Linked DNA regions of Paraglaciecola psychrophila 170. The protein of the gene in region 1 binds, or shares a complex with, the protein of each later gene. Links are inferred from orthologs where the notes say so. Each region holds a gene or a part of one and is shown on either strand. Other genes may lie near its edges. The genes, in order: C427_RS16145 and sdhA.

Region 1 (2,996 bases):
CAAACTTGATGATCCCAAACCCACTATAATTAAGAACAATGTTAAATAGAGATAATTTTACCAATAATATGTAGTGGTTGTTGCTGGAGGTTAATCTGCTTACCTACCACCTTAAAATGTAGTTCATCATGAGAACTTTCATACATATAAGGTTGAATTGACAAAGTTACCTCACTTGGCAAATACACAGGTTGCTTGAATGTAGTGTTAACTTCAAAGGCGTTTAGAAATAGAGAGGGGGGTCACCTTTTGCAATGCAGAGATACAATAAGACTTGGTCAACATTCCGTGAATAATGTGCTGTTGAAATCCAAATAATTTAGCCAACCACTTGTTTAAATGTATAGGGTTAAAATCACCAGATACTTTCGCATATTGACGACCTAAAGTGCTACTAAGATCCCATGTAGTATTTAAGGGTTGAGTTAAAGACGTCAACGAAGATCCAACTATAGGAGAAAAGACGAATCATGTTCAGCGCGAAATAAATTAGTACTCGTACTTTGCCATACCAATTCAAATCCACTGTGAAATTCGACCTTAATCGAAAATAACCATACTTTAGGATGCACCTCTAATTCTCTAAAACAAGTAGACACAATTAATCTTTCAGTTTTCTTAATTGGCCGAAGTTGTTTCATCTGATTACTTACATGGACTAAGCCTAATAAAGTAATCATAAATTCAGGCAGTAAAGCAACTTGACATGCAGAGGAAATGCCAAATAATATAAATAACAGGGGTGAACAAACTCAGACATAGGGTCCCAGTCGACTAATTGATGAAAAGGCTTGCTAACATCTGCATCAATTGTAAGGCCATCGAAATACAGTATTTTGCTGGGCAGAGTAACCTTTGAAAACTCCAGAGCATTGTAACTTGTTTTTTAAAGGCCGCTTTTATCAACTGTATCCTTATGTCTGGAATACTCGTAAGCTTGGTTATGTCTGTATAGGAATACTCCATAACTTAATCCTTACCTGCAGTTTGTTGTTGATATATAACGACACGGCATAATCTACGGAAATCGCGTTTACTCACTTGGTCTCTGTAGATGAGACACCATTTCGACTGGCTATAATTAAGTGGTGAAATCATATGAATAAATATAAGAAAAAAACTGACTCTAGATTTATCCGTCACTTTCCAACTTGTTTGTTCTCCTAAATTTGTTTCAACCCATTCTCCACATTGAGAAAAAACAACTGGAGAATGCTTTTGACACAAAGTATTAAATACGGTTTTAAAAATATAAATTGTGAGAGTGCAAAGAGCCAATATTTGCACTAAAGTTTGATATTGAATACTCTTATCTTGCCAACTGAAGATTGAAAATACTATAAGCACATAGCTCAGCAGCTGGAGAATAACCAGCAATCTGGACGATTTAATCTCAACTCTATACTTTGACACGACTTAAAATATGTTTAATCATTTGACTAAATTCTGTATCATCGCAAGGTTGATGTCCCATAAACCAGGCATATAAATCAGGATCATCACTAGTTAGCAATCGCTCAAAAACCTCCTGCTGATGGTCGGATAATTCATTAAAGCCTGTTTCTGCAAAAGGCATAAAAAGTACATCAAGCTCTAGCATTCCGCGGCGACATGCCCATTTCAAACGACCATATCGTTTTTTATCAAACATTTATAACCTCTTATAGTAAATAATTTAATGCATAACTTGATAATCAAATTACTAGGTCAATAATAGCAGTATTAAGTAGTTGATTTCAGTTCTTTCCTTGCTAAATCAAACTCGTACCCCATATTAATTCCTAGCGCTTATTAGCAATAGAGAACAAACAATGTCACAAACGCACAAAAACAAAATTAAAACGGCACAATATACAAATAAACTTATCAATAGCGGAGTTATTCAGCTTACTGGTGAAGAAAAAGTAACATATCTTCAAGGCCAGATAACAGCTGACGTTAATAAACTGACTCAAAAAAATTCACTGCTAGGCAGTCACTGTGACTTTAAAGGTAAAGTTTGGAGTGTCTTTTACAGTTTCCTTTGGCAAGATACGATTTTATTAATTACACATAAATCTGTATTAGAAAAATCCTTCTCCGAATTAAAAAAATATGGAGTATTCGCAAAAGTTGAAATCACTAACCAAACCGACAACTGGCAGATAACCGGCGGCAGTGGTGAACAGTTTGAAGATATGATTACCAAGATATTCGACCAATTGCCCACCGGAGATAGAAACGTTATTTCAAACGAAAATGGCATAGTTATGTCTGTTGAACAGCCAGAACAACGTTATTTAGTTATACAACCCTGTAAGGCTGAAAAACAACTGCCTCTAGGCGAAACAGATGATAATCAGCTGTGGGAGATAGCAGACATAAATGCAGGGCTTGGTGATATTCGTGAATCAACGATAAACGAATTCGTACCACAGATGCTTAATCTACAAATGATGAATGCAATTGATTTCGAAAAAGGCTGTTACATGGGCCAAGAAGTAGTTGCAAGAACTAAATATTTAGGAAGAAATAAACGTGCTGGATTTATTTTAAAAACACAGACAGCCACCAATGACCTAAGTGGAGAACAGCTAGAATACCAAATTGGCGAAAATTGGCGACCTGGTGGAAAAATACTACGCAGTGGTACTGATGCAGAACAGACTTGGATATTTGCCATCCTTGCCAACGATACACAACAAGGCAGCGCTTTTAGAGTTAAATCTTCGCCAAACACAATCTTCATTGCTCAAGCACTTCCCTATCCTTTACAATAAGAAAAAACAATTTTAACTGGAAATTAATGAATATAGCTAATAATACCATTGCCACTATCCATTTTACTGTTTGTTCATCTGATGGCACTCAAATCGATACATCTAGAAATAGTGAACCTATGGTTTTCTTACACGGTAGTCATTTTTTGATCCAAGGCCTTGAAGATGAACTAGAAGGAAAAACTATTGGTGATAAATTTATTATCGATGTAGCACCTGAACTTGCTTATGGAGAGC
Region 2 (3,335 bases), 1.6 Mb from region 1 along the record:
ACAAAGACCAGTTAACTTACAACTCAATACTATTAGTTTTCCTCCTGCAGCAATCACTTCAATTCTCCATCGTATTACAGGCGTCGCATTGTTTTTTGCAATGATGTTTGTGATCTGGGCGTGGGCGATGTCTGTATCATCATCTGAGAGTTTCGCTCTCGTTCAAGAACAAATGGCGGGTCCTCTTGGTAAGTTTGTTGCCATAGGCACCATTTCTGCCTTGACGTATCATGTGTTAGGCGGTCTCAGGCACATGGTAATGGATATGGGGTATTGGGAAGAACTTCAGTCCGGTGATATAAGTGCTAAAGCAATTATTGCGGCATGGATTATCTTAACAATCTTAGTAGGAGTTGTATTATGGTAACGGGTCAAGCAAGTTTAAAACGTAATGGCGTACAAGATTACGTCACTACACGTGCTACCGCTTTGATTATGACTGCGTTTTCTTTGTTTATGGGGTGGTATTTTATCTCTACCCCAGCCATTACTTATGTAATGTGGAACGATTTGTTTTCTGGTCTTGCGATGAAAGTATTCACATTTGTTACTTTGGTTTCGATCATGTTCCACATTCGTATTGGTATGTGGCAGGTTTTAACCGACTATGTTAAAGCACCAGGTTTGCGTGCGTTTATTCAATTTGTTATTAACCTAACTGCATTTGTTTATGTGGTTGTTGGTTTATTTGTTTTGTGGGGTGTGTAAATGAGTCTTCCTGTACATGAATTTGATGCAGTCGTAATTGGTGCTGGCGGCGCAGGTATGCGCGCGGCGTTACAGATTACAGAATCGGGTAAATCGTGTGCCCTATTATCTAAAGTTTTCCCTACACGTTCTCATACAGTATCGGCACAGGGTGGTATTACTGTTGCTCTTGGTAATGCTCATGAAGATAACTGGGAATGGCACATGTACGATACGGTCAAAGGTTCCGATTATATTGGTGATCAAGACGCAATCGAATATATGTGTAAAACAGGTCCTGAAGCCATTATTGAAATGGAAAATATGGGGTTGCCTTTTTCTCGCTTCGAAAATGGAAAAATTTATCAACGTCCGTTCGGCGGCCAATCTCAAAACTTTGGTGGAGAGCAAGGCGCACGTACTGCAGCAGCAGCTGATAGAACGGGTCACGCATTATTACATTTGCTTTATCAACAAAATGTTAAAAATAAAACTAAAATATTCAGTGAGTGGTATGCACTCGATTTGGTAAAAAATCAAGACGGTGATGTAGTGGGTTGTACTGCCATTGATATCGAGTCTGGTGAAGTTGTATATTTCAAATCTAAAGCAGTAGTATTAGCAACCGGTGGGGCTGGGCGTATTTACGCTTCAACTACTAATGCTCATATTAATACTGGCGACGGCTTAGGTATGGCACTACGTGCTGGTGTTCCCATGCAAGATATGGAAATGTGGCAGTTCCACCCAACAGGGATTGCAGGTGCTGGTACCCTAGTAACCGAAGGTTGTCGTGGTGAAGGCGGTTACCTTCTAAATAAAAACGGCGAACGTTTTATGGAACGATATGCGCCTAATGCCAAAGATTTAGCCGGACGAGACGTTGTTGCTCGTTCGATGATGACAGAAATTCGTGAAGGTCGTGGCTTCGACGGTCCACAAGGTCCACATTGTAAGCTGAAGCTTGATCACTTAGGTAAAGATGTTCTTGAATCTCGTCTGCCAGGTATCTTAGAATTATCTCGTACATTCGCTCACGTCGACCCCATTAAAGAGCCAATTCCTGTCATTCCAACTTGTCATTATATGATGGGCGGTATACCGACCAATGTTGACGGACAAGCGCTTACCATGGACGTAAATGGAAAAACTTCACCTATTAAAGGGTTGTTTGCTTGTGGTGAAATTGCATGTGTATCAGTACATGGTGCCAACAGACTAGGTGGTAATTCATTATTAGACTTAGTCGTTTTTGGCCGTGCTACAGGATTACATCTTGGTAAAGCGATTGATGGTATCGATGCTCGTGAAGCGTCAGAAGATGATGTTGATCAAGCGATGGTGCGCTTTAATCGCTGGGAAAATTCACCAGTGGGTAAAGGCGAAGATCCTGTTCAAATTAAGAAAGACTTGCAGCAATGTATGCAATTAAACTTCTCGGTATTTCGTGAAGGTGAGTCAATGGCTACAGGTTTGAAAGAGTTAAATGATATCCGAGAAAGATTAGATAACGCTAGCCTTAATGATAAGAGTAATGACTTTAATACTATGCGTATCGAATGTCTTGAACTCGATAATTTAATGGAAACTGCCTACACCACAGCTGTAGCGTCTAATTTCAGAACAGAGAGTCGCGGTGCTCACAGTCGTTTTGATTTTCCTGATAGAGATGATAAGGATTGGTTATGCCATTCTGTTTATTTACCGGATTCAAAATCAATGATAAAACGTGAAGTGAATATGTCACCCAAGTTGCGTGAAGCCTTTCCACCTAAAGCAAGAACATACTAGGAGCAACAATTATGCAATTAAATCTTTCAGTCTACCGTTACAATCCTGATATTGATAACGCTCCTCGTATGCAAGATTATCAGTTGGAGGTCGCAGAAGGCCAAGACATGATGGTATTGGATGCATTGATAGCATTAAAAGAAAAGGATCCTACTCTGTCATTTCGTCGTTCATGCCGTGAAGGTGTATGTGGCTCTGATGGCGTAAACATGAATGGTAAAAATGGCTTAGCGTGCATCACACCAATATCAGCACTTAAAGGTTCTAAGATAGTGGTTCGTCCATTACCTGGATTACCTGTGGTGCGTGATTTGGTAACTGATATGACGCAATTTTATACTCAGTATGAAAAAATAAAGCCGTACCTTATTAACGACGATAAGCAACCGCCAGCCCGTGAGTTTTTGCAGTCCCCTGAAGAAAGAGAAAAGCTAGATGGTTTGTACGAGTGCATATTGTGTGCATGTTGTTCAAGCTCTTGCCCATCTTTCTGGTGGAACCCAGATAAGTTTATTGGCCCTGCCGGTTTGTTACATGCCTATCGCTTCCTAGCTGATAGCAGAGATACAGCAACTGATGAACGTTTAAATGGCTTAGATGATGCATTTAGTGTATTTAGATGCCATGGCATCATGAACTGCGTCAGTGTTTGTCCAAAGGGATTAAACCCAACAAAAGCGATTGGTCATATCAAATCTATGCTGCTCAAACGAGCAGTGTAGGTTTTACTAATAATAAAATACCGTGTGCTTCGGCACACTTATTCGCAGGTCTGATTAAAACCAAGGGACGACAATGCAGCAAAGCGTGATGAAAGCATGGTGGGATTCTTCTCACATGGCTGGTGGCAACGCAAC

Evidence for each region.
Region 2: the proteins of C427_RS16145 (region 1) and sdhA are in contact, whole or in part, in a crystal structure (PDB 6C12), measured with the Escherichia coli proteins. The link is inferred for Paraglaciecola psychrophila 170 from one-to-one orthologs.

The regions. Positions count from the first base shown.
Region 1 is NC_020514.1:3,679,683-3,682,678, forward strand. What follows is about bases 26-2,686. They hold C427_RS16145 (FAD assembly factor SdhE), read right to left. Parts: upstream 1,652-2,686; coding sequence 1,400-1,651; downstream 26-1,399. Other genes in these bases: nadB (L-aspartate oxidase), read left to right, coding at 26-49; C427_RS25065 (MaoC/PaaZ C-terminal domain-containing protein), read right to left, coding at 214-438; C427_RS25980 (hypothetical protein), read right to left, coding at 450-641; C427_RS28580 (protein YgfX), read right to left, coding at 970-1,413; ygfZ (tRNA-modifying protein YgfZ), read left to right, coding at 1,812-2,686. Outside these bases: more of nadB, read left to right, coding at 1-25; more of ygfZ, read left to right, coding at 2,687-2,759; C427_RS16155 (FKBP-type peptidyl-prolyl cis-trans isomerase), read left to right, coding at 2,786-2,996. UniProt on the Escherichia coli protein: An FAD assembly protein, which accelerates covalent attachment of the cofactor into other proteins.
Region 2 is NC_020514.1:2,096,208-2,099,542, forward strand. The notes cover bases 94-3,093. They hold sdhA (succinate dehydrogenase flavoprotein subunit), read left to right. Parts: upstream 94-708; coding sequence 709-2,478; downstream 2,479-3,093. Other genes in these bases: sdhC (succinate dehydrogenase, cytochrome b556 subunit), read left to right, coding at 94-367; sdhD (succinate dehydrogenase, hydrophobic membrane anchor protein), read left to right, coding at 361-708; C427_RS09130 (succinate dehydrogenase iron-sulfur subunit), read left to right, coding at 2,490-3,093. Outside these bases: more of sdhC, read left to right, coding at 1-93; more of C427_RS09130, read left to right, coding at 3,094-3,200; C427_RS09135 (2-oxoglutarate dehydrogenase E1 component), read left to right, coding at 3,274-3,335. UniProt on the Escherichia coli protein: Two distinct, membrane-bound, FAD-containing enzymes are responsible for the catalysis of fumarate and succinate interconversion; the fumarate reductase is used in anaerobic growth, and the succinate dehydrogenase is used in aerobic growth.